Latilactobacillus sakei subsp. sakei DSM 20017 = JCM 1157: one gene and its partner. The protein of the gene in region 2 interacts with the protein of the main gene of each other region in a pairwise test. Links are inferred from orthologs where the notes say so. Each region holds a gene or a part of one and is shown on either strand. Other genes may lie near its edges. The genes, in order: dnaA and nadE.

Region 1 (17,405 bases), 330 kb from region 2 along the record:
GTCAAGGCAATCACTACATCTTCTTCTTCGATTAGGTCTTCATCTTCGATACTGAGGACTTCGCCGACCAATAATTCAGTCCGACGTTTGTCGCCAAATTTACTTTGAATTTCTAACAATTCATCATAAATGATTTTCTTAATCCGTTCTGGTTTGGCTAAGATATCTTTCAAATCAGTGATCAACGCCATCAAATTATTGTATTCATTTTCAACTTTGTCACGTTCCAAACCGGTTAAACGAACGAGTCGCATATCCAAAATAGCTTGGGCTTGTTTGTCAGATAAGTCATAACGTTCCATCAACAAGACTTTAGCGGTATCACCAGTCTTTGAACTCCGGATGATTTGAATAATAGCATCGATATGATCTAATGCAATTCGCAAACCGGCCAAGATATGGGCTCTTGCTTCGGCTTTCTTCAAATCAAATTCAGTCCGACGACGAATCACTTCTTCTTGATGCACTAAGTAGTGTTCAAGAATTGATTTTAAGCTTAAGACTTTTGGGGCACCGTTAACGATGGCCACCATGTTGAATGAGAATGAGGTTTGTAATGGTGTGAGTTTGTAGAGATTATTTAAAATCACTGAAGCACTCATATCACGACGAACATCAATCACGATCCGCATCCCGTCACGATCAGATTCATCGTTTAAATCAGTGATCCCTTCAAGACGCTTGTCCCGTGCTAATTCGGCAATTCTTTCGACCAATTTTGCTTTGTTGACCATGTAAGGAATTTCAGTCACGATAATCCGTTCGCGACCGTTTTTCTTAACTTCAACATCGACTTTGGCCCGTAACGTAATCGTTCCTTTACCGGATTCATACGCATGACGAATGCCAGATTTACCCATTACTAACCCACCAGTTGGGAAGTCAGGTCCTGGTAAAGCATCCATCAAGTCGGCGGTTGTTGCATCAGGATTATCCATCAAAATATGGATGGCACTGATCACTTCAGCCAAATTATGAGGTGGAATATTGGTCGTCATCCCGACCGCAATCCCAGTGGCCCCATTGACTAACAGGTTCGGGAAGCGCGCTGGTAAAACAGCAGGTTCGCGTTCTGATTCATCGTAGTTAGGCACATAATCGATTGTATTTTTGTTGATATCGCGTAACATTTCAACAGCCATTTTACTCATCCGAGCTTCGGTATAACGCATCGCAGCCGCGCCATCACCATCGACAGACCCAAAGTTCCCATGACCATCAACTAACATGTAACGATAACTAAATTCTTGCGCCATCCGCACCATTGCTTCATAAATCGCTGAATCACCATGTGGATGGTACTTCCCCATAACGTCCCCAACGATTCTGGCGGACTTCTTATAAGGTTTTTCAGGGGTAACCCCTAATTCACTCATCCCGTATAAAATACGGCGTTGTACGGGCTTTAAACCATCACGAACGTCTGGTAAAGCACGGGCAACAATGACACTCATTGCGTATTCAAGGAATGATTTACGCATTGTTTTAGATAAATTGACGTTTTCAATCCGACCATCTTGGCCATTTTCGTTTGCCATTAATCTATTAAACCCCTCTCAGTCAGTCTTCATTGATCAGTAGATTACTACGCATCAATACTCTTTGGATCCATGTATACGGCATTTTCTTCGATGAATAAGCGTCTTGGTTCAACACGATCACCCATTAACATTTCGAAAATTTGGTCCGCTTCTTCAGCATCTTCCACGTTAACGCGGAGCATCCGTCTGTTTTCAGGATCCATCGTTGTTTCCCATAATTGGCTGGCATCTATTTCACCTAACCCTTTGTAACGTTGTACTTCTGGTTTAGGACTTGGTTGTAGGGTGCCTAAGACATCTTGCAATTCTTCATCAGAATCGATATAGCGCATCATCTTACCTTGTTTAACCCGGTACAAAGGTGGTTGCGCGATATAGACGTAGCCAGCTTCAACGATTGGGCGCATGTAACGATAGAATAACGTCAATAATAACGTCCGGATATGGGCGCCATCGACATCGGCATCGGTCATGATAATCAATTTATGATAACGGGCCTTTTCGACATCAAATTCTTGTCCAAAGCCTGTTCCCATGGCCGTAAAGAGCGTCCGAATTTCTTCATTCGCTAAGATTTTTTCCATGCTAGCTTTTTCAACGTTCAAGATTTTCCCACGAATTGGCAAGATGGCTTGCGTTAAACGTGAACGACCTGATTTCGCTGAACCGCCGGCAGAATCCCCTTCGACGATGAATAATTCTGAGATTTCAGGATCTTTACTACTGTTATCAGCTAACTTACCAGGTAAATTAGAGATTTCAAGCCCATTTTTCTTCCGGGTAACTTCACGTGCGCGTTTAGCGGCTAAGCGTGCTCTAGCAGCCAATGAGCCTTTATCAACGATTTGACGAGCGATTGATGGGTTTTCCATCAAGAACTTCGTAAAGTGATCTGAGAACATCCGATCAGTAACTGAACGAGCATCCGCATTTCCTAACTTCGTCTTAGTTTGACCTTCGAATTGAGGATCTGGATGTTTAACTGAGACAACAGCCGTTAACCCTTCACGAACATCTTCCCCTGAAAGGTTCGCATCACTTGCTTTGAAAATATTTTGCTTTGTTGCGTAGTCGTTAATGACCCGCGTTAAAGCCGTCTTAAAGCCGGATTCATGCGTCCCACCTTCGTAGGTATGGATATTGTTGGCAAATGTTAACAAATTGGTCCGATAATCATTCGTATATTGAAGCGCCACTTCAACGGTAATCCCGTTTTGTTCGCCTTCAACATAGATTGGTTCATCAAGGAGTGTTTCCTTCTTTTCGTCTAAGAATTCAACGTAACTCTTAATCCCACCTTCATAGTGGAATTCAAGCTTTTCATGGGTATCAGCCCGTTTGTCGGTAAACGTTAGTTTTAAGCCCTTATTCAAGAATGCTAATTCGCGAATCCGAGTCGTTAAAATTTTATCGTCATAGATTGTCGTTTCCGTGAAAATATCAGGATCTGGCACGAAATGGACTTTAGTCCCATGTTCATGTTCGGGCGCGTCGCCGATCATTTTCATTGGTGTTTGAACTTTCCCACGTTTGAAATCGATGTAATAACGCTTGCCGCCTTGTGTAACAACGGCATCTAATTCGGTTGACAAGGCATTAACGACTGAGGCCCCAACACCATGCAATCCACCAGAAACTTTGTACCCGCCGCCGCCAAATTTACCACCGGCATGCAAAATCGTAAAGACGGTTTCTAGCGCTGATTTACCCGTTTTAGCTTGAATCCCAACTGGAATCCCCCGGCCATCATCGGTCACCGTAATACTATTATCAGGTTCAACGACAACGTTAATTTCAGTCGCAAACCCAGCGAGCGCTTCATCAATCCCGTTATCAATAATTTCCCAAACCAAATGATGTAACCCTTGAGAACTCGTTGTCCCAATGTACATCCCTGGTCGTTTACGAACCGCTTCGAGTCCTTCTAAGACTTGAATTTGGCTCGCATCATAAGATTTGGCCCGTTCTTCTTTTGCCTCAATTTGGGCTTCTGTTTCTTTGTTCAATTGATCATCTGCCAAGAAAAATACCTCCATTTGATCGTCTTATTATGCCAACTATTCTGCTTGTTCTTCTGTGACGACCCCGTTGGTGACTGTAAACACGCGCGGCGTCGCAATAATTTCTTTTTTAACATTCTCTAAACTGGTTGTTGTGAGGAATGTTTGGACTTTGTTTTGGAACGTCTTCAACAAATGTGTTTGGCGTAAATCGTCTAATTCCGACAACACATCGTCCAGTAATAAAATCGGGTATTCCCCGGTTTGGGCCTTCATCAAGTCAATTTCGGCCAATTTGACACTCAACGCGGTTGTCCGTTGTTGCCCTTGGGAACCAAAGGCCTGCACATCCTTATCGTTGACTAAAAATTGAACATCATCGCGGTGGGGACCAATCAACGTCGTGCCTTGTTCAACCTCACGGGTTTGTTGTTTCTCATACAAGGTTTGAAATTGTTGATAGAGTTCTTCGACACTTTGATCTAATTGTTCTTCTGGAATTTGACTTTGATATTTAAACGTCAAGACTTCCCGATCCTTCGTAATCTCCTGATGCAATTTTTGGGCCCATTTTTCCATTTGTTGGAGAAACTGGCGACGGGCGACGGTCACTTCCGCCCCGTAAGCCGCTAATTGATCCGATAAAACACCTAAATAAACAAGATCCTTGGCTTGGCGCCGTTGGAGTTGCTTAAGATATTGATTACGTTGTTTCAGAATTGATTTGTATTGCGAAATATTATAGAGATACTTGCTACTCATCTGCCCGAATTCCATATCAATGAAATGACGTCTCACAGCGGGCGAACCCTTAACGATGTTTAAATCCTCCGGCGCAAATAACACGACGTTTAGCTGACCAATATATTGTGATAACTTGGCCTGTTCTAAATGATTGACCTTCGCCTTTTTACCTTTTTGGCTTAAAACGAGCTCTAACGGGGTTTTCCCTGCAGAACGTTGGACCAAACCGGTAATTTTAGCGAAGTCTTCATGCCATTGAATTAATTCGCGATCGGTATTCGTGCGATGTGAGCGGGCCAAGGCTAAAACGTAGATTGCTTCTAGTAAGTTCGTTTTCCCCTGCGCATTTTCACCAATCAAGACGTTCGTATCTGGTGAAAAGTGCACATCAACTGACTCATAATTACGATAATGATTCAGTTGTAGTTCGCTTAGATACATAGCTGCCTACAATCTTTCTTGTTGTTTAACGATGAATTGGCCGTTATCTGGGACTTCAATGACATCCTCTGGATATAACTTCCGGCCACGTCGATCATCAGGTTCGCCATTGACTAAAACCGTATTTTCTCTTAGGAACCATTTGGCTTTGCCACCCGTTTCAATAATGCCGGCTTCTTTTAGGAGTTGTCCTAATGTGACGAATTCAGCCTCAAGTTTAATTTCTTGTGTCATATTAACCCACCATTCTTAACGATATTAATTACTGGAAAAATAACGATCCGTTATACCTAGTAATTATAGACTTTTTTAGCACTAAAAACAAATAAACATGGTTAAAATGCTTTCTCAGCGTTTTTGACAAAATTACCCCTCTCCTACTAGAAATATCTTAAATCGCTGTAACCGAATTTATTTTAATTCTAGTTCACAAAAAAACGCCTCTCATCGAGGCGTTTTTGAGTTGTTATTTAATTTTAGAATGTCCGGACTGGTGTGATCAATTGAATATAGTGTTCTTGATCTTCACTTGGAACCAACGTAAATGGTCGTAAAGCAGCCGTAAAGTTAATCACGATTGTTGTTTGGCCAAATGAACGCAAGGCATCCTTCATGTAGTCAGGGTTAAATGAAATTTCAAGGGATTCACCCGTGAGGTTTTCAAATTGAAGGGCTTCTTCAACATTCCCCACATCTGGTGAATTACCATAAATAATCGCTGTGTTAGCCTCTGTGTCGAGTGTTAAACGGACAACGTTATTCCGACTTTCATGGGATAACAATGACGCCCGTTCGATAGCGGCCAATAAGACTGGCGCGTTAAATTCGATTTGGGTACTTGATGAAGTTGGAATTAAACGTGCTGTATCAGGATAGTTACCTTCTAATAAGCGTGAATAAAAGGCTAAGTTGCCAGCTTTAAAGAGGACTTGGTTTTCAGCAATCCGAATTTCAACGTCTTCGGCATCATCCGCAAGCGTTCTTGAAAGTTCTACCAAACTCTTACCAGGAATGATGACGTCATAATTGGCATCACTTGGAAGCGCAACTGTTAATTTACGTTGTGCTAAACGATGGCTATCAGTCGCAACGGCTAACATTTCGCCATTGGCTAGGACCAAGTGGACCCCAGTTAAGATTGGGCGACTTTCTTGATTAGAAACAGCGATGACGGTTTGGTGAATGAGTTGTTTCAAAACATCAGTGCTGATGCTAAATGTATTTTGCCCTGCAATTTCAGGAAGGTGTGGATAACTATTAGCGTCTAACCCGTTGATTGTAAATTCTGATTTACCGGAGCGAATTGTTGTTTGGAAATTATTTCCAACTGCAATTCGCATCTGATCTTCTGGTAATTTTTTAACGATTTCACTAAAGAAACGTGCTGGTAACACAATTTCGCCAACTTCTTCGACGACTAATTGGTTTTTTTCATCTGAGGCTGACAATGTTGCTTCAATTGAGATATCCGCATCACTACCGGTTAGCGTCAAGCCTTCTTGCGATAGAACAAGTTTAAGCCCTGTTAGGATCGGAATCGTTGTTTTAGCTGAAATGGCCCGTTGCACATCATTGAGCGTTTTGATAAATAGGGCGCGGTTAATTGAAAATTTCATAGGTGCTACCTCCGAGGGTGAATATTATATATATATTAAAAGATTTTAAAGTAATAGTAGTAGGGCCTGTGGAACCTGTGGATAAGTATTGAAAGCCAAGAATCTCATAGTTTTCCACCTGTGGATAAAATGTGAGAAATCCTTAGGATAACTTTTACCTTTATCCACAACCCATTTTTAAGACTTCATTGTGTTCTTTAAATCCAAAATGGCATCTTTTAGGTTTTGATCGGTTGTCAAACTTTGACTAATCCGTTCATGAGCATGCATGACGGTCGTATGATCTTTACCGCCAAACTCTTGGCCAATTTTAGGTAATGAGCTGTCGGTCATTTCGCGAGCAAGGTACATTGCGATTTGGCGCGGCAACACAATCTCTTTGACCCGCTTGCGACCTTTAAGATCAGCAACGGTTAAGCTGTAATATTTAGCAACCACCGATTGAATCTTGGCAATCGAGAGCTGACTAGATTTACCGTTGAGTTTCAAGCCTTTGAGCGCGTCGGCCGCTAGACTGGTTGTAATCTCAGCGTTTTGCATCGTTGCATAGGCTTGGACCCGCACGAGTGCGCCTTCTAATTCCCGAACGTTGGAATCGATTTGCCCAGCAATATAACTGAGCGTATCTTCTGGAATTTCCAGATGTTCCGCATCGGCTTTATTTCTTAAAATCGCAATTCGCGTCTCAAGATCAGGTGGCGTGATATCGACTGGTAACCCCCATTTAAACCGAGAAACCAAGCGTTCTTGCAGCTTGGGAATCTCATTTGGGAGGCGATCAGAGGTCAACACAATTTGTTTCTTATCATTATAGAGATCATTAAATGTATGGAAGAATTCTTCTTGCGTTCCTTCTTTATCAGCGAAAAATTGAATATCATCCACTAATAAAAGGTCGACGTTCCGGTATTCTTGTCTAAATTTCTCTTGATTCTTCGTTTGAATCGAATTGATAAAATCGTTGGCAAAAGCCTCACTCGTCACGTACTTAACGTTCGTTTCGGGTTTTGATTCGAGTAATTGGTGACCAATTGCTTGCATCAAATGGGTTTTACCTAAACCAACACCACCATATAAGAAGAGGGGATTGTATAAGACACCGGGTTCTTCGGAAACCACCAACGCCGCAGCGTGGGCCATTTGATTGCCTTTCCCAGTGACAAACGTATCAAATGTATATTTACTATTTAAATGCGTTTCACGTAAAAAGGTTGGTGTTTCAGCCTTCGTTAAAACGTGTTCTTCTTCTGGTTCAAGCGGTGTTAAGTTGTCAGATTCACCAGGTAACACAAAAATAGGGGTCAGCTCGATTTCCGCAAACTCATAGGCCCCTTCAACGACTTTAGTCGCCAAGTTATTTTCCCAGTATTCTTTGTGCAAGACAGAAGGCACTTCAATTAGTAGTTCGTTAGCTCTAAAAGCAAGCGGCTTAGCGGTTTTAATCCAAGCGTTAAAGCCAACCGTGGTTAGATCGGTTTGGAATTTTTCTTGCAGATAATTCCAAAGTTCCTGAAGATCAGGCATGTAGCGTGTCCTCCTCACATAAAATCACCACTTTATTGAAAAATACTCAATAAAGAAAGACTAAATACATTCTAGCATTCTAAAAAAAGTTTTCCACAACAAGAACAAAATCCACAGGATAAAAATAAAAAGTTATGCACTCATCCACAACGAGGCGGATAACTTTTATTCTGGGGTGTGGACAACTGAGAAATACACAGCAATTTTAGAGTTATCCACAAAAACGAATTGAAAATAGACGCTTTCATAGTGCGGGTTCTTCAGACTTATTCACAACGTTAAAAACAGGTGTGGATAACTAATAAACACCCTGTGATTCTCTGGATAACTCTGGTAGGTTTGCTGGGGATAAAAATTATGTTAAAATCGACTATTCAGGTTATCCACAAGAAAAACAAAATTTTTCAGATCTGTGGACAACCAAATTTAACGAATTTTTTTACAGAAAGTGTTTTAACTTCTATAGAAATATGCTATTATATTTTAGTGAATGTCATAGGTGGTTATTGCCGCCAGTTGTTTCTCAGATAAGAAAACAATAGACATAGTCAATTAGGAGGTGCCAGATTAATGACTACAAAGAGAACATTTCAACCAAAGAAACGCCATAAAGAACGTGTTCATGGTTTCATGAAACGTATGAATACTAAGAACGGTCGCAAGGTACTTGCAAGACGCCGTGCTAAGGGCAGAAAAGTATTATCTGCATAGGCCACTGATGCTTCAGTGGTTTTTTTATTATCCTCAATTTATTAATAGAAATGCCGGAGTGAATTATGAGAAAGTCGTACCGTGTTAAAAAAGAACAAGATTTCCAAACGGTTTTTGATGCAAGTCAATCAGTGGCCAACCGCAATTTTGTGGTTTACCGCTTAGATAAACCTGGTCAAAAACATTTTAGAGTCGGTCTTTCTGTCGGTAAAAAAGTGGGTAACGCAGTGATGCGTAATCAGGTGAAACGTTATATTCGCCAAAGTATTACGGAGTTGAAACCAGATTTGTTGCAACCCGTTGACTTTTTGGTGATCGCAAGACGTGGCGCTAACCAATTAACGATGGCAGAAACAAAACAAAATTTAATCCATGTCTTCAAGCTAGCTAAGTTATTAAAGGAAGAAGCAGATTCTGCTTCTGAATAAGTGAGGGATTGAGAGTGAATTCAAAAAATCGCAAACGACTATTATTAGTCGCTAGTTTATTCTTATTTATGCTAATTGCTGCTGGGTGTAGTACTGCACCTGTTAGCAGTGCTAGCACTGGTTTCTGGGATCACTATATTATTTATAACTTCTCACGATTCCTGTTGTGGTTAGCTGATATCTTTGGTGGTAGTTATGGTTGGGCCATCGTTGCCTTTACTATTATTATCCGGTTGATTATTTTGCCATTAACTTGGTGGCAAAGTAAGACAATGATGAAGCAACAAGAAGTGGCACCTGAAATTCAAGCCCTTCAAAAGAAATACGCTTCTAAAGATGTTGAAACACAACAAAAATTACGTGAAGAAACACAGAAACTTTACGCTGAAGCAGGGGTCAATCCTGTGATTGGTTGTTTACCATTATTGGTCCAAATGCCAGTCTTGATTGCCTTGTATCAAGCCATCTACCGGACATCTGCTTTGAAGAGTGGGTCATTCTTATGGATGCAACTTGGTAAAGCTGATCCGTACTTTATTATGGCGATTTTGGCGGCCGTCTTTACGTTTGCCACATCATATTTAACGATGATGTCACAACCAACGAAGAATGCCACAACGACCGCAATGCTCTGGGTAATGCCAATCATGATTTTCGTGATGGCGATGAACATTGCGTCAGCCGTTTCAATTTACTGGGTGGTCACAAATGCCTTTTCTGTTGGTCAAACAATGGTGATTCAAAACCCATTCAAGATCCGTCGGGAACGTGAAGCTAAAGAACGAGCTAAACGTGATCGGGAAAAAGCACTTGCTAAAGCACGTAAGAAAGCAACGAAAAAACGTTAATTTTAAAATTAAAAGACCGACCAGCATTTTATGCTGGTCGGTCTTTTTTGTGTTTTAATAATCCAACTGCTTCAAGCGGAATAAGAAGTGCTGGTCGTCAATTGGTTTTAGACGATAGAGCGTGACCACTTTGCGCGTTAATTTCGCGTCGATTGGGGTTGCGTCATCAAAGAGATGAAAGTGATCGAAAAACGCCGTGTTAGCTTGTTCGATAAGGGTTAAAAGACCGGCACCACCTAGATCGCTGCCGAGGTGGGCTTCATCTGATAGTTGGCTAGCCATGAGATGTTGACCGTACTGGATCAATTCTGGTCCGGTCGCCATGATTTCGTCAGGGACTTCACGCCTATTTAATAATGCGGCTAAATCTGCCAATGTGTTGGCTGGTATTTGTTCAATGGTCATGTTCAGCATCGCCTTTCTAGCAGTTATGTATCTGCTTACATCGCTAATATAACAGATTTAAATTAAATGTCTAGTAGGCGGCCGCTTAAAATCGTCGCACTGGTCGTTAAAATTCGTTATAATAGGCGCAATAGTTGAAAAGCGGAGGGCAAGGATATGACTTACTCAGAACAATGGGATTTAGAAACCATTTTTAAAGGGGGCTTAGCCTCACCAGCCTTAGAAAATCGACTCCAAGCATTGGGGCAACAGATTCCGGTTGTTTTAAAAATGACAAGTGACTGGCAATTTGTGTTTGATGAACCGGCCTTTGAACAAATGCAGGCCATCACGACGCAATTACAACAAATTGAATCCGGGTTGAAGCAAACAGGCAGTTTCGTCAACATGATTCAATCGGTTGACGAACGCAACCAACAAGTGGCGCCCATGATGGACCGGATTAATCAATTGCAAAATACCGCCCGTCAAATTGATGTTTTATTGACGAAAAAATTGGTGGCTTTAACGACTGAACAATTCGAAACATTAGTCAGCCAACCAGCCTTTGCGCCGATTCAGTTCAACCTACGGGAAAAACGCCAACAAGGGGCGGACTTATTAGATGAACAAACCGAAAAATTATTGGACCAATTGGCACTCGATGGGTTGCAAGGATGGAGTGATCACTACGATACGATCGTTGCGGAAACCCAGATTCCTTATTTAGATCAAACCTTATCAGCTGGGCAGGCTCAAAATAAGTTTGAATCAGATCCAGATTCTAAAGTCCGCGAAGTGGTTTTTAAAAATTGGCAACAAACCTGGGATCGTTTCTCACCAATGTTGGCGGATACCTTGAATCACTTAGCTGGTTTTAGATTAACGACTTACCAAGCTCATGGGACCACCGACTTTATGAAAAAACCGCTAGAATATAACCGGATGAAACCAGCTACACTGGATGCGATGTGGTCGGTAGTCAGCCAAAATAAAGCACCACTGGTTGCTTTTTTGAACCGGAAGGCCGCTTTAATGGGTAAAAAGCAGTTAGCTTGGCAAGATACTTGGGCACCGGTCGTGGTTGATGATTTCCAGATGACTAAAAAATCGTATGACGAAGCTGCTGAATTTATCATTGCGCATTTCCGAGATTTCAGTCCGAAAATGGCAGCCGTCGCACAAACGGCATTTGAAAAGCGGTGGATTGAAGCGGAAGATCGGCCGGGTAAACAACCGGGTGGCTACATGACCGATTTACCCGAGACGAATGATTTTAGAATTTTCATGACCTATGATGGCACACCCGGCGGCGTCTCAACTTTGGCGCATGAATTAGGGCACGGCTTCCATACAATGATGATTAATCAATTACCTGGCTGGCGCCAAGATTACGCGATGAACGTCGCCGAAACAGCTTCGACGTTGGCGGAATTAATCGTGGTCGATGCAACGGTCAATGAAGCACAAGATCGCGCAACGAAGATTAACTTACTCGATCAAAAAATAACAAACGCCATCGATATGTTTATGAATATTCATGCGCGCTATTTATTTGAACATCGCTTCTATGAAATGCGGCAACAAGGGCTACTAACGCCTGACGATTTGAAAGGCATCATGTTGAGCGCCCAAAAAGAAGCCTATGCGGACGCACTAACAGATTATGACCCATTATTCTGGGCAGACAAACAACATTTCTTCTTCGATGATGTGCCATTTTATAACTTCCCGTATACATTTGGATATCTCTTTTCAATGGGGATTTACGCCAAAGCGCAAAGTGTGCCGCACTTTGAAGCGGATTATATCGCACTCTTGCAAGACACGGCCAATATGAGTACTGAAGAATTGGCGCAAAAACACTTAGGCGTTGATTTGACGCAACCGGCCTTTTGGCAAGCGGCGGCGGATTCGATTGCCAAAGATGTGGCGCTCTTTTTAGAACTAACCGCTACCGATTTAGATTAAGTGTCGCTTAAAAAGCGGGCATGTTATACTGATATTAGATAAAAATAAGCGTCCAGTGACAAACTGACGCTTAATGAGCGGAGGTTTAAAAATGCCAACTTTTGAAGGTAAGGATATTCAAGCCGCAATTGATGCGGGGTTAGCAGCGTTAAAATTAACGCGTGATAAGGTCACAGTTGATGTCCTTGAAGAAGGTAAGAAGGGTTTTTTAGGGTTTGGTAAGCAACCAGCAATCGTTACGTTAAATCCGATAACGGTCGCTGAACCAACCCCAGTTGAACCGGAACAACCAAGCGTTGAAGACGTGGCAACTGAACCAGCAGATCAGCCAGAAAAGGCCCCAATGCGTCAGAGTCGTGAGGCGACGATCGAAGCTTTAAAGCAATACATTACCGACATAACAGCGCAGATTGGCACGCCGGTCACGATGACCGTTACAAAAGAACACAAGCAAGTCATCTTCCATTTAAAGACGACTAAGGAAGGTTTGCTGATTGGCAAACACGGGAAGACGATCAATGCGCTCCAATATTTAGCGCAAACGTATTACGATCATCACACCAAAGGAAAACAGTTGATGATGCTGGATGTTGGCGATTATCGGCAAAGAAGAGCGACAATTGTTAAACATTTAGCGGATAAGGCGGCCAGAGAAGTGGTCGCAACTGGTAAGGCGGTCACTTTAGAGCCAATGCCAGCGTTTGAACGGAAGATTGTTCATGGCTATTTAACGAACAACCGTCACGTCCAAACTCACTCAGAAGGGCGCGGCGATCGCCGGGTAATTGTGGTTGAATCAGCCCGTTCTTTTTAAGACTTGTCAATTGACGGTCGATAGAAATCGTGTATAATGAAACTAATTAAATATCGATAAAGTAGTGAAAGTGCTTTGTCCACCCCTTACGCAATGACGGGAGGGGTGGACGCTAAGCGCTTTTTTTATGCAGCTATTTTAGGAAGGAAGCTTTTATAATGCCAACGACAGTCACAGAATTTGATACGATTACGGCGATCTCAACACCACCTGGTGAGGGGGCAATTTCAATTGTGCGTCTTTCAGGAGATGACAGTTTAGCCATCATTAAACGGGTTTATCGCGGCAAGGATCTCGATAAAGTGGCAAGCCATACGATTAATTATGGCCATATTATTGACCCTAAAACGGATGCGGTGGTCGACGAAGTCATGGTTTCTGTCATGCGTGCGCCTAAAACATTTACGCGCGAAGATGTGATTGAAATTAATTGTCATGGTGGGATTGTGGCGACTAACCGAATCTTGCAACTATTGATGAGTTACGGTGCACGAATGGCCGAACCAGGTGAATTCACGAAGCGGGCCTTTTTAAACGGGCGGATTGATTTAACCCAAGCTGAATCTGTGATGGATCTTATCCGGGCTAAAACTGACAGGGCAATGCAAGTTGCTGTTGATCAATTGGATGGGAGCTTAACGCATCTCATTAAGAATTTACGCCAAGAAATCTTAGAAGTATTGGCGCAAGTCGAAGTTAACATTGACTATCCCGAATACGATACCGATGAAATGACGACCCGAATTTTACTTGAAAAAGCTGAACTTGTTAAAGGGCGGATTGGTGAATTACTCCAAACAGCGCAACAAGGTAAAGTCTTGCGTGAAGGGTTGGCAACGGCCATCGTTGGGCGACCAAACGTTGGTAAATCAAGTTTGTTAAACCATCTTTTACATGAAGATAAAGCTATTGTGACGGATGTTGCTGGAACGACCCGTGATGTTTTGGAAGAATACGTCAACGTCCGCGGTGTACCATTGAAGCTGGTTGATACGGCGGGGATTCATGATACCGAAGATAAGGTTGAAAAGATTGGGGTCGAAAGAAGTCGCGCAGCAATTACCAAAGCCGACTTGATTTTATTGGTCCTAAACCAAAGCGAACCTTTAACGATTGAAGATCGCGAACTAATCACAGCGACAACTGATAAAAAACGGATCATTATTTTAAATAAGACTGACTTACCTAATCAATTGGACTTAGATGAACTCCAAACATTAGTACGTGCAGATGAAGTGATTCAAACGTCAATTTTAACGAGTGAAGGGGTGACTGATTTGGAAGCCCAAATCGCCAAACTCTTCTTCGGTGGGATTGAAAATAGCCAAAGTACGGTGATGATTACCAACGCCCGTCAAATTGGCTTATTAAACCAAGCACAACAATCATTAGATGAAGTTATTAGCGGGATTGCAGCTGGCATGCCAGTTGACCTCGTGCAAATCGATATGACCAACTGTTGGGACAAGCTCGGTGAGATTACCGGGGATTCAGCGCCAGATGAATTGATTACGGAACTCTTTAGCCAATTCTGTTTAGGTAAATAGGTCTTGAACCATATTAAAGGAGAACAAAACATGCGAGAATATGACGCAGCGCACTACGACGTAATTGTTGTTGGTGCCGGCCATGCGGGTTCCGAAGCGGCATTAGCTGCTGCACGAATGGGCCGCGAAACATTATTATTAACGATTAACTTAGATATGGTTGCTTTTATGCCATGTAACCCATCATTGGGTGGCCCGGCAAAAGGCATCGTGGTCCGTGAAATTGACGCCTTAGGTGGTCAAATAGGCCGCAATATCGATAAGACTTACATCCAAATGCGGATGCTAAATACAGGTAAAGGCCCAGCTGTCCGCGCATTACGCGCCCAAGCTGATAAGCATGCCTATCACCGGACAATGAAACGGACAATCGAAACGACGGACCACTTAACACTCCGTCAAGGGATTGCTGAATCATTGATCGTTGAAGACGGTGTCTGCAAAGGGATTGTGACTAACACAGGTGCCCGTTACAGTGCTGACAGTGTGATTTTAACAGCCGGAACAGCCTCACGAGGCAAGATTATCATTGGTGAATTAACGTATTCATCAGGTCCTAATAATTCAATTCCTTCTATTAAACTTTCAGAGAGTCTTGAAGATAACGGTTTTGTGTTGACGCGTTTTAAAACGGGGACACCACCACGAGTGGACGGCACAACAATCGATTTTTCAAAGACGGAAGAACAACCAGGGGATAAGGAACCGAACCACTTTAGTTTTGAAACACCTGATAGTGCTTATTTGAAAGACCAACTTTCTTGTTGGATGACGTACACGAATGATACGACGCATCAAGTGATTCGCGATAATCTCGACCGCGCCCCAATGTTTACCGGTGTGATTGAAGGTGTCGGCCCACGTTATTGCCCATCAATTGAAGATAAAATTGTCCGCTTCGCGGATAAGCCTCGCCACCAAATTTTCTTGGAACCAGAAGGCCGCGAAACAGAAGAATACTACGTTGGTGATTTCTCAACATCAATGCCAGAAGAAATCCAACACAAAATGATTCATTCTATCGAAGGGTTAGAAAATGCCCAAATGATGCGCCCTGGTTATGCGATTGAATATGATGTCGTTGAACCATGGCAATTAAAACCAACCCTTGAAACTAAAGTGGTTGAAAATCTTTATACAGCTGGCCAAATGAACGGCACTTCAGGTTATGAAGAAGCTGCTGGTCAAGGTTTGATGGCCGGGATTAACGCCGCCCTCAAACAAACGGGCCGCGACCCATTCATCTTGGATCGAAGTGAAGCTTACATCGGGGTCTTAATCGATGACTTGGTCACTAAGGGGACTAAGGAACCTTACCGTCTATTAACCTCACGTGCAGAATACCGTTTAATGCTTCGTCACGATAATGCTGATTTGCGTTTAACGGAAAAGGGTCATGAATTAGGTTTAATCAATGATGACCGTTTTGACAGTTATGAAGTGAAAAAAGCAGCGGTTGAAGCTGAATTAGCACGTTTAGAAAAGATTCGCTTAAAACCAACACCAGAAATCCAAGCCTTTTTAGCTGCTAAGGGTGAAGCGCCACTTAAAGATGGTGTTTTAGCCAGTGACTTCTTAAAACGACCAGAAGTGAAGTATGCCGATTTAATTCAATTCATTCCAGCGGTTGAAGGAATCGATAACCGTGTTGTGGAACAAGTTGAAATCCAAGTCAAATATGCAGGTTATATTGATAAGGAAAAGGCTAAGATTGCGAAGTTAAAACGGATGGAAGCTAAGAAGATTCCAGCCAATATCGATTACGATGCAATTGAAGGCCTTGCAACAGAAGGTCGTCAAAAATTACAAAAAATTCAACCCGAAACACTTGCACAAGCAAGTCGGATTGGTGGGGTGAACCCAGCCGATATCGGGATTCTAAGCGTCTATATTCAACAAGGTAAGATTGCTAAGGTCAAATAGCCTGGTTGATAACTAGTCATTAGATATGTTAGAGTTAAGCATATATTGTCAATGGTAGAAAGCCAGCCGTTTCACATGAAACGGTTGGCTTTTTAGAGTCATGAAAGAAAAGTGAGGGAATCAAGTGATAACTGTTAGTGAAATGAGCTTAACGCTTTCTGGGCGTAAGTTATATGAAGACGTTAATTTGAAGTTTACACCTGGAAATTGTTATGGCGTGATCGGTGCCAATGGTGCAGGTAAGTCAACTTTTCTAAAATTATTAGAAGGTAAATTACAACCATCATCAGGCCACATCTCAATGGGCCCTAATGAACGGATGTCGAGTTTGAATCAAGATCACTACGCTTTTGAAGAATTCGAAGTGTTAGAGACCGTGATCCAAGGTCATAAGAAGTTATATGAAGTGATGCAAGCTAAGGATGCCCTATACGCTAAAGCTGAATTCACTGAAGAAGATGGGATGAAGGCTGCTGATCTAGAAGCTGAATTCGCTGAAATGAATGGTTGGGATGCTGAATCAGAAGCTGCTCAATTACTCCAAGCTTTAGGTATCGATGAATCTTTACACCATGTGAAGATGAGTGAATTGATGGAAGGGCAAAAGATTAAGGTTTTACTTGGTCAAGCGCTCTTTGGCAAACCTGATATCCTATTATTGGACGAACCAACTAATGGTTTGGACAGTGCCTCAGTTGAATGGTTAGAAAACTTCTTGGCTGACTTCCCGAACATCGTGATCGTTGTTTCCCATGACCGTTACTTCTTAAATCAAGTATGTACAATGATGTGTGATGTGGACTTTGGTCGCATCAAGACATTTGTTGGTAATTACGACTTCTGGTTAGAATCAAGTAAGTTGGCAGCTAAGTTACAATCAAACGTTAATGCTAAAAAAGAAGAACAAATCAAA
Region 2 (12,988 bases):
ATTCTTGTGCATAGGGTGCTAATTGATTAATGAATTCTTTTTTCTTCTTCACTTTAGCTAATTCTTCTTGTTTGGCCTCATTGGCTAAGCGTTCCTGAGTTTGTGCACCGGTGTATTGAATATATACTAACCCAACTCCCAGAGCAAATAAAACGCCCAACAGGACGACTAGCCATTCTGTCGGTTGTCTCTTTTTAGTGTTGTACCATTTTTTGGTCGTGCGCCGTTTTTTCTTCTTCGCCACTAATCTGCCTCTACTTCGTTCAATCTACTTTATATTGTACACAAAATTACCTCGAAGACCAATGCTTAATCTGCTTAATTACCTTTAATTCCTATTTTGTTTTTTATTGTTATAATATCGTTTGGAACCGATTACGATAGTAAAGGACTGATTTATTTGACAACTCTTAACTGGGGCATTATGGGTCTAGGCAATATTGCCGGTAGTTTTGCAACTTACTTCAACCAACCGGACGGCCAAATCTATGGTGCTGCTTCTCGTTCATTAGAAAAGGCAAACGCCTTCACCCAACAGTATCATATTCCCCATGCTTATGGTAGCTACGCTGAGATGTTGGCCGACCCTGCCATTGATATTATCTACGTCGCCACACCTCACAACTATCACTTTGATGGGATTATGGCGAGCTTAAACGCTGGTAAACATGTCTTTTGCGAAAAAGCCATCACAATGAACCGTCGCGAATTAAATGCGGCTAAAGCACTAGCGGCCGAAAAACATTTAATCTTGGCTGAAGCCATGACGATTTATCATATGCCACTTTTTGCAGAAATTGAACGTCAACAAGTTGCCCAAGATTTAGGCGCTTTAAAATCAATTCAAGTCACTTTCGGGAGCTACAAAGAACTCGATCCAACTAATCGCTTTTTCAATCCCGAATTAGCCGGTGGCGCAATGTTAGATATCGGTGTTTACGCCCTCGCATTTGCCCGGCGGATGCTGAGTGCTAAACCAGAATTGATTGCCACCCAGTGGGTCCCATCAGAATTCGGTGTCGATCAACAATCAACACTCCTTCTTAACAATGCTCATCAAGAAATGGTGACCGTGACCCTTAACCTTCACGCGAAGATGCCTAAACAAGGCGTCCTCGTTTATGAAAAAGGCTACGTAACGGTCGATGATTATCCACGACCAGATAAGGCCCAATTGACCTTCCCTGATGGGACTACTCAAATCATCCAAGCGGGCGATGCTACCAACGCTATGAACTACGAATTACACGACTTCCAAGAAGTTGTTCGTAGTCATCAAGAAAATGACACACTCGCCCTAACAAGCGACGTCATGGACATTATGACCGACGCCCGCGCACAATGGGGTTTTGTTTACCCATTTGAACAACCTTCAGACTTAATTTAAAAGGATTAATGATAAAAAGGACTAGGACTAAAAGCATTTTTTTGTCCTAGTCCTTTTTATGTTGGCCTCTTATAGTGGTTGACTCAACACCACCATGTCCTGCAATCGAATCCCATTTTCAATAATTGGTGCTTGATATTGTTCAAAAAAGTTTTTACGAATATGATCGAAACGAAACCCTTGGCGCAGATAAAAGCCGATTGCTGCCAAGCTACCATCCCCGGTGCCCACTAGTAATGTCTGGTACCCTAAGTCAACCATCATCTGTTTCAAATCGTTGAGCGCTTGTTGCCCATAACCTTGATTCCGATAAGCTGGCAATAAGGCGATATTTTTCAATTCAACTTGTGTTTGGTCAACAAACGTCACATGCATAACGCCAATTACGGTTGATTGGCCGGCTAAGTGAATGCTATAGAGCTGACCCTCGTTTAAATAACGACGAATCATGCCGACTTCTTCATCTGCTAATCGTAAATAAGGTAAGTAATTCTCCCGCTCATTTGGGGCAATCATTTGATAAGCTAACATCCTGCCGCCTTTCTTTAGCCATAAAAAAAGGACCAACTGATTGACAGTTGATCCACGACTAATATTTATAAATTAGTTTTTGTTTACGTTAACGGCTTGTGGTCCACGATCGCTTTCTTCGATATCGAAAGAAACGCTTTGACCTTCTTCAAGAGTCTTGTAGCCTTCACCTTGGATAGCTGAGAAATGTACGAATACATCACTACCATCTTCGCGAGTTACAAAGCCATAACCTTTTTCTGCGTTAAACCATTTTACAGTTCCGTTTTCCATGAGAAAACTCCTCCTTGTGTCGTTAGACACGTTATAAATTTGTGTATTTCTGTCGGTGCGATGGAAGAAAGTTCTTTTGGAAACATTCGAACCATAACCTGTCAAAAAGTACAAGCATAGTGTAACACATGAAAAAAAGAGAAACAACCCTAAACACTAAAAAATAAACCGTTTTCTTTCTACGATAACCGAACTTTTATACTTTCCATTAAATTGACGTTTTTCCGTCATCCACCATGGTAAACGGTTGGCTTTTAGACTGATTTACGCTAAGATGAAGTTAACGAATTTAACTACTGGAGTGCCTGACAATGCTAAAAATACTAAAACGATTACTCCCCATTTTGGGACTACTATTTCTACTTGCTGGTTGCGAAAAACCACTTGATACGAAACAACAGGTCAAAGACGACCTCAACACTATTTTACAGATTTCTAAAACGCAACAAACAGCGCTTAGTACCTTAGAGAATGCTGGTCAAGGGGTGCCTGATAGTTATCTTAAGATTCAAGAAAAATACCCTGATCAAAATCTTTTAGAGGTTAAGGGCTCTAAAATTGCGCAAACTGCCGCAACACGAACCGCAGCTTATGACACACTCAAGGCACAACAAGCTGAATTAAAGCCAGTTGTTAAGCGTTTGATTAAAATTGCTAATCAAGAAAGTGATGAATTACCAATTGAATTCATCAAGGATTTAAATCAGAGCTTGAAGCTGTCTGCACTTGATTACACGACACTTTCTAATTTCTACGACGCGGCCACCACTGCTGAAACCGACTTTTATGCCGATCACACATCAGCTGATGCACACGCAGACGATTTAGCGGCACCTATCAACCGCTTAAATCAATATTATAGTGCCATCTACCAACAAGCAGAAATCGCTAAGGTCAATATCAATACGGTCACTGCTCAAGCTAAGAAAGTTCAAAAACAATTAGACTAATCACTAAAAAAAGAGTCGGGACAAAAATTACTTTTGTCCCGACTCTTTTTTATTCGCGTTTAAACCTTAACAATGGTTTAGCTACAAACGGTGTCACAATCACCGCTAAGGCTATTTCCATCAAAGCGTTAATCGCCACAGCACTCAACATCACGATAATTAAGTGACTGACATCCGTTTTATAAATACCGGCTGCTTGTTGGCTATAAAAGGCCCACGTCAATAGAATAACTAACGTCGTATTAACGATGGTCCCAAAAAAAGCGGCGATTGCCATCGAGCCCCGTTGCCCCGCTTTAGTATTGTGTAAGTGTTGATATAATAATCCGGCGACTAACCCCACCATCAAACGCGGTAAAATAGCAATTACCGGGTTTTGGAAGATCAATAAGGTTAATGCATCGACTGGCGCTGTATAGGCGTGAATCAGGGATAATGTCCCCCAGATTGCGCCTAGAGTTGCGCCGCCACGAGTACCTAAAATAATCGCCCCAATGATGACGGTTAAATGCATCGTGGTGACGCCGGGTAACCCTGGTAGAATATAAATATAACCAACCATCGGCACAAAACTTTGAATCATTAACAATGCCGTTAGAATCGCTAGAATGCTGATCTTATACGCTGATGAATTACGTGTCATCTCTACTTACCTCTCCCATTAACTTATTGCCCATTATAGCGATTTACGAAATTGAATTCAATTCTCAAACTTAATTAGGACACAAAAAAACGACACCGCTAACGGTATCGTTTAACTTGTTATCATATGCGGGTGAGAAGACTCGAACTTCCACCGGGAAAATTCCCGACAAGATCCTTAATCTTGCGCGTCTGCCATTCCGCCACACCCGCGATACTTGCTTTATGACTTTAAGCCACGTACATTAGTATAAGAGAAACCCGAATTGAAGTCAACAAAAAATCGCTCTGGAGGCCAAAAATGTTTATCGAAACCGCTAATTTAACCGATATTGGTGCCTTAACAACGCTTTATCAAGCTTTAACAACTGAAATGCACGCATTCCAGCCGACTAATTATCAAGAAAAGAGCAGTCCTGATTTCTTCACCTGGAAAATGATGGTTGAAGACAAACGCCAAACTGTCTATATCACTCGCAATCAGGATCAGATAACGGGTTTTTGTCACGTTACCACAGCACAAACTAGTCCTTCCAATCTCTTTATCAGCCATCAATTTGCCTACGTCACTGCATTATACGTCCATCCTGACTATCGTCGCCAAGGAATTGCAACGGCGTTACTTGCAAAAGCCCGTACTTGGCAAAAAGAAAAACAACTCGCCTTTTTGGAGCTAACCGTCTTGGGCAATAACCAATCCGCCCTGCAACTCTATCAAAAATTAGGCTTTGTGACACAAAACCAAACGCTCCGACAAGTTTAAAAAAACAGGCCCTGGGACAAAATTATTTTTGTCTCAGGGCCTGTTTTTAATCTCTCAATACTTATGGCACACTTCTTTTTTTAAATTTCTTTTACTAATTTTAAATGACCATGGCAACGACGACAGACATAACGCGTTGTATTGATATGCCGTTGTCGTTGATACAACTGGCCACATTTGGTGCATTGATAGGCTAGTCGTTTTTGTGGTGCCTTTTTAGCCGTGACCGGTGGTGCAAAGCGCGCACCACCAACCTGTTGTAAAAGCCGCTTAAAATCATGGTCTCGATGCCGATACCCACGGTGCAATAAATGCAGGTGGTAATGACACAGCTCATGTTTAATAATGCCTTCTAAAACAGCCTGTCCTTGGGCAACCATCAACGGGTTAATGTCGATGTGGTGGTCTTGCAGATGATAACGACCCCCTGTTGTTTTTAAGCGTCGATTAAAGTTTGCCTGGTGACTAAACGGACGATTAAACGTGGTTACTGAAATATTTTGAATGAGTTGCGTTAATTCTTGATCCGTCATCATTAATCAGTTGCTTTAGGCGCCTTCATCGTCAATTGAACCCGTTCACGTTCTTGATCGACGCTTAAGACCCAAACCTGAACAACATCACCGACTGAAACTTCATCAGATGGATGTTTAACAAAGTGATTGGCCAATTGCGAAATATGAACTAAGCCATCATGTTTAACACCGATATCCACAAAAGCACCGAAATCAATGACATTCCGCACGGTTCCTTCTAGGGCCATGTTCGGTTTCAAATCGGCGAGGGTTAAGACATCATGCCGTAGCAGTGGTGCTGTCATTTGATCCCGCAAATCCCGACCTGGTTTTTGTAAACCGCTTAAGATATCTTCAAGTGTTTCAGAGCCGACCGCTAATTCGGTCGCCAAATCAGTCACTGTTAATTGCTTAATTGCTGCTGATAATTCTGGTGTTCCTAAAGCCTCCAAAGTGACACCCAACGATTTTAAAATCGCCTTGGCTACTGGATAGCTTTCAGGATGAATATCCGTATTGTCTAATGGGTTGTCGCCACCGATGATTCGCAAGAACCCAACGGCTTGTTCGAATGCCTTAGGGCCTAAGCGCGGCACTTTCTTCAATTCACTGCGTTTTTGATATAAGCCGTTTTCGTTACGGTATTGGACAATATTTTGGGCAGTCGTCGCTGATAACCCAGAAATATGTTGTAAGAGTTGTGGACTAGCGGTGTTCAAGTTAACCCCTACGCTATTGACAACATCTTCAATGACTACGTCTAATTGCGTCGTCAATTCCTTTTGGGCAACATCGTGTTGGTATTGCCCGACACCGACTGCTTGTGGATCAATCTTAATCAATTCTGCTAAGGGATCTTGTAAGCGCCGTGCGATACTAATCGCACTCCGCTCTTCAACATGTAGATCTGGGAATTCAGCCCGCGCTGTATCACTTGCTGAATAAACGGAAGCCCCTGCTTCGTTGACAATCACGTAAAAGATTTCCCGGGAAATGGTTTTTAAAACTGATGCCACAAATTCTTCAGATTCACGACTAGCAGTCCCATTCCCGATTGCAATCATTTCAACATTATATTTTTCAAGGAATTGCTTGAATTCATCGGCAGCTGCTGCTCGTTTAGGCGCTGCAGCTGGTTTATGCGGATAGATCACTAATTTATCTAGAAATTTCCCAGTCCCATCGACAACGGCTAATTTACAGCCTGTTCGGTAAGCAGGGTCAAAGCCTAAAACAACTTTGCCTTTCAAAGGCGGTTGTAATAAAAGATGCTTTAAATTATCGCCAAAGACGGCAATTGCTTGTTGATCAGCCTTTTCTTTTAACTGCTTCCGCAATTCACGTTCAATGGCCGGGCCAATGAACCGTTTATAGGCATCTTCAATAGCCGTCTTAATAATTTGGGCGGCAGCTGAGTCTTGACCGTGAATAACGGCTTGAGCAATATGACCAACAATCATATTTTCGGCAACTTCTAGCTTCACCTTCAAGATACCTTCGTGTTCGCCACGATTAATCGCTAAATATTGATGTTCCGCAATCTTATTAATCGGTGCTGAGAAATCATAATAGATTTGATAAACTTGCTTATCATCGCTATCAGCATCTTTCACCTGACTTACAATTTGCCCGTTTTGACGGGTATATTGTCGTGTCCAGTCTCGGAAAGTAGCTGTTTCACTAATATTTTCAGCGATAATTTCGTGTACACCCGCTAAAACAGCATCTGTATCGGTAATCTTTTGGTCTGGGTTAAGATAATCGGCCGCTTTTTCCAGGAGGACTTGTTCTGAAAAGTTCGGTAATTGCGCAATCAGGTTGGCAAACGGTTCTAACCCAGCTTCTTTAGCAATCGTCGCCTTTGTCCGCCGTTTTTGCTTATAAGGCAGGTATAAATCCTCAAGCACTTGTAATTGGCTAGCGGCTTCGATTTGCTTTTGTAAAGCCGGCGTTAACTTAGCTTGTTCGGCAATATTCTTGATAATATCGGTCTTCCGTTTTTCAAGCGTTGTTAAGTATTGGAAGGTGTGTTCGATTTCGCGAATTTGAACTTCGTCTAAACTACCCGTTCGTTCCTTACGATACCGCGCCACAAACGGTACGGTGTTACCTTCGTCTAATAAGGTTAACACGGCATTAATTTGTTGTGGTCGATATTGCGTCAGTTGTTTGGTGACAAGTTGTTGAATATCAGTCATGTGCGTCCCTACCTTTATCTTCAATAAAAAAACAGCACCCGTCTTGGGAACTGTCATGAGTTGATCTAAGCAATTTTTGAGATGTTTTGGATATACTTAGAAATTCGTTCTGTTGCTTTGTCTTGGTTCATTTCTGAAGCAGCAAAAGCTTGCATATCAACTGTTTGATCATCATGCATGCTTGTAATTAAATCTTCGCAACCTTGAACGAAATCAGTATAAGCACCGATTAAACGTTGGTTGTTACCCATTAAACGAGCTGGGGCAACGGCTGTCTTAAATTGTGCTAAGAATTCGTGGTATTGATCCACACCGTCTCTGAAGATTTGGGCTGTCTTTTGGTAATCTTGTTCGCTCATTTCAGCTAACTTACCATCAGCAACGGCCGCTTTTAAAGGGACGAAATATTTACTCATGCCTTCTTGCACTTTTTCAGTGTTGTCGATTAAATCGTTAACAGCTTGGCCGTATTTAGCCAACTTTTGTTGTGTTTTATTCATGTTAATCCTCCTAGTTTCCTATGCTTCAGTATACTAATTCTGGTATCGGCTTGCAAGAGTGCGTTTGAAACGCATTTGACTTCGAGCATTAGCATCGTGTTGTGAATAACCGATATAATCGGTTATTTGCAATACGTCGCTAAGCACAGAAGACAGTTTCAAAAAGCACGTTTCAATCAGGTAACAATTAAATAAGGCACCAAGGACAAGAATAACTTTTGTCGTTAGTACCTTATTCATTCTATTTCTTTTTAAGCATCAGCCTATCACGGTCTTTTATTAAATTATTTAGCAGCTCTTCTTTGGAAGAACTTCACGATTTCAACGATGACTACTAGCATGAATGAAGCTGCTAATACAATCCCCCATTGATATAAATCAAGGTGTGAGACATGGAATAAGCCATTGAGCCCTGGAATCATGATTGTTGCGGCTAATAAGATAAATGAAGCTAAAACAGCCCAGTTGAAGGCTTTATTCTTAAAGAAGCCAACTGTAAAGATTGATTGATGGACTGATTTAACGTTGAATGCGTGGAAGAGTTGGATCATCCCTAACGTTGCATACGCCATTGTTAAGGCATCCGCATGGGCTAAGCCACTTGCTTGATGCACTGGGAACGTAATCGCTAACGCGTAAACGGCTAAGGTAATCCCACCTTCTAATAGGCCTTGATAGATAATCGCTTGGAACACGCCGCCTGAGAAGAAGTTTGATTTACGCCCACGTGGTTTTTGATTCATAATCCCTGGTTCAGTTGGTTCAACCCCCAATGCAATCGCTGGGAAAGTATCCGTTACTAAATTAATCCACAAGATATGCACTGGTTGCAGAATTTGCCAACCTAATACTGTCATCATGAATAAGGTTAACACTTCACCCAAGTTGGCTGATAAAAGATATTGAATTGATTTTTGGATATTAGCAAAGACTTTCCGGCCTTCTTTAACCGCAATTACGATTGTTGAGAAGTTATCATCGGCTAAGACCATATCACTGGCCCCTTTAGAAACTTCAGTCCCGGTGATCCCCATCCCAATACCGATATCGGCTGATTTGAGGGCTGGTGCATCATTGACACCATCACCAGTCATCGCAACAACCTTACCGTGTTTTTGCCAAGCTTTCACAATTCGCACCTTATGTTCAGGCGCAACCCGCGCATAAACGGCGTATTGAGTAACTTTTTTAGCGAATTCTTGATCATCCATTTGGTCTAACTCAGCACCAGTAATAACGGCGGCATCCGCATCTTCTTCTGGGGTAATAATCCCTAAACGAAGCGCGATTGCTTCGGCTGTATCGCGGTGATCCCCAGTAATCATTAGGGTCCGGATGCCAGCTGAATGCGCATCTGTTACAGCTTGTTTTGCTTCTGGTCGTTCAGGATCAATCATCCCAACTAAGCCAGCGAAAATTAAATCAGTTTCAATCGTTGGATCAACCGTTGCTGGCACACTTGGTAAGACTTTATAAGCCAACGCTAAGACTCGCAAGGCTTGTTTTGCCAAACCATGGTTCGTGTCTAATAATAATTGGCGCTCTGCATCGTCCATCGGTTGAACAACGCCTTGTGCGTCGATATAATGCGTAACGCGTTTGAGCAATTCATCCGGTGCACCTTTCGTGGTCATTAAGAATTGACCATCAGCTTGTTGATGAATTGTGGTCATCAACTTCCGCTCTGAATCAAATGGTACTTCAGCGACCCGTGGTTCGGCTGCTAAGGCTGCGTTAATATCAAAATCTTTATCACGCCCATACGCGATCAGCGCGGTTTCAGTCGGATCACCAATCATGTCACCATCGGCCTTAATTCTAGTATCATTGGCCAAGTTCATGATTTTAAGCGTCAAATTATCCGCTGGCAGTGTTGCCCCAGCATCTTGTAATTGATTGTTAGTGAATATTTTTTCGACGGTCATTTGGTTCATCGTTAACGTCCCAGTTTTATCAGACGCAATAATATCAGTGCTCCCCAGTGTTTCTACAGCGGGTAACTTACGAACGATGGCCTTTCTTTTAACCATCTTTTGCGTCCCTAATGCGAGGATAATCGTCACAATTGCGGGTAAACCTTCCGGAATTGCTGCGACCGCTAACGAAATAGCAGTTAATAACATGTTAATTGGTGATTGTGCGTGGCGTAAGTAACCCACCACGAAAACAATTGCAGCAATAATTAAGATCATAATCGTCAAACTCTTACCTAATTGGCTCAAGTTCATCTGTAATGGCGTCGTTGTTTCGTCGGCTTGGTTGAGCATCCCAGCAATTTTACCAACTTCGGTCTGCATCCCAGTCCCCGTTACAACACCAACGCCACGACCGTAAGTAACGTTACTATTCATAAACGCCATATTGGTCCGATCACCAATCCCACTTTCTGGATCAGTTAGTGTCTCAACTGTCTTATCAACCGGTACGGATTCCCCAGTTAAAGCGGACTCTTCGATTTTCAGAGCAGCTGATTCAAGTAGGCGAAGATCCGCGGGCACAATATCGCCGGCTTCCAGCAACACGATATCGCCAACTACGAGTTCTTCACTCTTAATCGTCACGATTTCGCCATCTCGACGAACGTGTGCATCAGGTGTCGCCATTTCTTTTAAGGCGTCAATTGCTTGTTCCGCCTTTGCTTCTTGGAAAACCCCAAAAATCGCATTTAAGATCACAACGGCTAGAATAATGAATGCGTCTGGCCATTCATGTGCTAAAAAGCCCGCGATCATTGCTGCGACTAATAACACAATAATCATAAAATCTTTGAACTGTTCTAAGAAACGAATCGCTAAACTTTTGCGTTTCTTTTCAGTTAATTGATTCCGACCATTTTCTGCCAAACGTTTTTCAACCTGTTCTTGGGTTAAACCTTGTGGCGTTGTTGCGAGCGCTTTAAGTGTTGCGTCTGTTGATTGTGTAAAAAATGTGGTTTGTTTATCTACCATTACCTTGCCTCCTATAAATTTGATTTTGGGGGTAAAAAAAGAGACCTACAGGAATTCTAAAAATCCCTATAAGTCTCACTAATTAAGATAACACCAGAATATTGCCTTGTTGGTGGCGTTATCGCAGACAAGCTGCCAGTTACTCCCTTATCGTTAACCCCATTATAAGGTATAACCAATCTAAAAGGCAAGTAAATAATTATTTTAATAACTAAATTGGCTCACGAAACTAGACTCGAAAGCTAACCACTGACAACGCAGGGCTAAACGCGTTCTGTAACCCATATCCTTCCGGTTAACCCTAAGGATATAACCAGGGTTACGGTACACTCTGGTTATAAACGTGCTTTTGTCAGTAGCTTTCTGTGCTTTGCTAAACTTATCAAACCGGTGATTTCATCACCAATTCGCTAAGTTCTGCAAATGCTCAAAAGCTAACCACTGACAACGCACTTTGTTCTGAAACGTGCTTTTTCAGGCATATTGTTGCAGTTAGCTACGTCTCGCAAACAATCGACTGCGTCGCTTATTCACGAGCCTAGGCTAAGTCGCCACAATATATCCGCCTGAAACGCACTCTGTTTTATTGCCAGAATGTGTCGTAGATTGTTATTGGTAGATGACGCTTGTGGGCCGTTTTCTTGTACCAGTTTTCAATCTTCGTTGCGGCTTCTTCACTGACCTGACGACCTTCTAAATAGTCGTCAATTTGATCATATGTGACGCCCAATGCTAATTCATCTGGTAATGCTGGACGGTCTTCTTCAAGATCCGCTGTTGGTACTTTTTCATAGAGGTGTTTAGGCGCACCGAGTTCGGCTAACATGGCCTTGCCTTGACGCTTATTGAGTCTGAAGATTGGCACTAAATCTGCGCCACCATCACCAAACTTCGTATAAAAACCAGTGATGGATTCGGCTGAGTGATCCGTTCCTAAAACAGCGCCACTATTTTCACCAGCGATCCCATATTGGGCAATCATCCGCACGCGGGCTTTAATATTACCCTTATTAAAATCGCTAACGGTTACACCGGTTTCCACAAGGGATTGGACCATTGCATCCACTGAGCCTTTAATGTTGACCCGTTTGACTTGATCAGCTGCCATAAATTCAATCGCGGCCATTGCATCCGATTCATCAGCTTGTTCGCCGTAAGGCAATCGCACTGCGATAAATTGATAACTTTCATCGCCAGTTTCGGCCCGCATTTCTTGCATTGCTTTTTCAGCAAGTGCACCCACTAAAGTTGAATCTTGGCCGCCTGAAATGCCTAAGACATAGCTTTTTAAAAATGTATTTTTCTTTAGATAAGCCTTCATAAAATCAACCGATCGGCGAATCTCTTTGGCGGGATCGATCGTTGGTTGTGTTTTTAAGGCTGCAATAATTTCTGCTTGTAAAGCGTTCATTTGCCAGATACTCCTTCAAAAATAATCGATTCTAGTGCATTAAATTAACGTCTTCTCTGACTTTGCGGATTGAATTCATCTTATTGTCCCAAGTCCGTTGTGATAGATCGACTGGGTAATCCTGTGGATTCAAGTCACGTTTGTATTCATCCCAAAGTGAATCAAGGTTTTCAGCACAGAACTTCTTAATTGCCGCTAATTCAGGCAACGTATAGACCCGTTTGCCGTTTTCAAAAATAGTCCGTAAGATTGGTCGGGCATTGAAGTCGGTCACGGTCTTATTGATGTATGTGTAATTAGGATGGAACATGTAAATCGTATCTTGTTCAAGTGGATCTTCATCCCATAATGTGATGTAGTCCCCTTCTGATTTACCGTCAACTTGTTTGGTAATTCGCCAAACTTGCTTGCGGCCTGGTGTTGAGACTTTTTCAGCATTACTTGATAATTTAATGGTATCGACCATCTTACCATCTGAGTTTTCAATTGAAACCAACTTATAAACCGCGCCCAAGGCTGGTTGGTCGTAAGCGGTAATTAACTTCGTCCCAACGCCCCAAACATCGATTTTAGCTTCTTGCATCTTCAAGTTTTGGATTGTCTTTTCATCTAAATCGTTAGAAGCGTAAATTTTAGCGTCCGTGAAGCCTGCTTCATCCAATTGTTGGCGCACACGTTTGGAAATATAGGCCATATCGCCACTATCAATCCGCACACCTTGGAAATTAATCCGGCTACCGAATTCGCGCGCAACTCGGATTGCACTCGGCACACCACTCTTCAAAGTATCATAAGTATCCACAAGGAAGACACAGTCCCGATGCGTTTCAGCATAGGCCCGGAAGGCTTCGTAATCGTTACGGTAAGCTT

What was found.
Region 1: the proteins of nadE (region 2) and dnaA interact in binary tests that used the Escherichia coli proteins (3 or more experiments, as listed by UniProt). The link is inferred for Latilactobacillus sakei subsp. sakei DSM 20017 = JCM 1157 from one-to-one orthologs.

Annotation. Positions count from the first base shown.
Region 1 is NZ_AP017929.1:551,075-568,479, forward strand. The notes cover bases 5,694-8,495. They hold dnaA (chromosomal replication initiator protein DnaA), read right to left. Parts: upstream 7,867-8,495; coding sequence 6,520-7,866; downstream 5,694-6,519. Other genes in these bases: dnaN (DNA polymerase III subunit beta), read right to left, coding at 5,694-6,342; rpmH (50S ribosomal protein L34), read left to right, coding at 8,437-8,495. Outside these bases: gyrA (DNA gyrase subunit A), read right to left, coding at 1-1,538; gyrB (DNA topoisomerase (ATP-hydrolyzing) subunit B), read right to left, coding at 1,586-3,562; DNA replication/repair protein RecF, read right to left, coding at 3,599-4,726; S4 domain-containing protein YaaA, read right to left, coding at 4,733-4,960; more of dnaN, read right to left, coding at 5,203-5,693; more of rpmH, read left to right, coding at 8,496-8,577; rnpA (ribonuclease P protein component), read left to right, coding at 8,643-9,005; membrane protein insertase YidC, read left to right, coding at 9,074-9,853; LEUCM_RS02790 (hypothetical protein), read right to left, coding at 9,908-10,258; LEUCM_RS02795 (M3 family oligoendopeptidase), read left to right, coding at 10,415-12,208; jag (RNA-binding cell elongation regulator Jag/EloR), read left to right, coding at 12,300-13,022; tRNA uridine-5-carboxymethylaminomethyl(34) synthesis GTPase MnmE, read left to right, coding at 13,181-14,569; tRNA uridine-5-carboxymethylaminomethyl(34) synthesis enzyme MnmG, read left to right, coding at 14,600-16,492; LEUCM_RS02815 (ABC-F family ATP-binding cassette domain-containing protein), read left to right, coding at 16,617-17,405. UniProt on the Escherichia coli protein: Plays an essential in the initiation and regulation of chromosomal replication. Binds in an ATP-dependent fashion to the origin of replication (oriC) to initiate formation of the DNA replication initiation complex once per cell cycle.
Region 2 is NZ_AP017929.1:888,291-901,278, reverse strand. What follows is about bases 10,205-12,988. They hold nadE (NAD(+) synthase), read right to left. Parts: upstream 12,119-12,988; coding sequence 11,291-12,118; downstream 10,205-11,290. Other genes in these bases: LEUCM_RS04415 (nicotinate phosphoribosyltransferase), read right to left, coding at 12,150-12,988; LEUCM_RS04425 (cation-translocating P-type ATPase), read right to left, coding at 10,205-10,707. Outside these bases: LEUCM_RS04480 (glycoside hydrolase family 73 protein), read right to left, coding at 1-244; LEUCM_RS04475 (Gfo/Idh/MocA family protein), read left to right, coding at 401-1,387; LEUCM_RS04470 (GNAT family N-acetyltransferase), read right to left, coding at 1,457-1,918; LEUCM_RS04465 (cold-shock protein), read right to left, coding at 1,991-2,191; LEUCM_RS04460 (hypothetical protein), read left to right, coding at 2,503-3,141; LEUCM_RS04455 (ECF transporter S component), read right to left, coding at 3,191-3,784; LEUCM_RS04445 (GNAT family N-acetyltransferase), read left to right, coding at 4,085-4,546; LEUCM_RS04440 (SprT family protein), read right to left, coding at 4,627-5,079; LEUCM_RS04435 (Tex family protein), read right to left, coding at 5,082-7,259; LEUCM_RS04430 (hypothetical protein), read right to left, coding at 7,325-7,759; more of LEUCM_RS04425, read right to left, coding at 8,044-10,204. UniProt on the Escherichia coli protein: Catalyzes the ATP-dependent amidation of deamido-NAD to form NAD. Uses ammonia as a nitrogen source.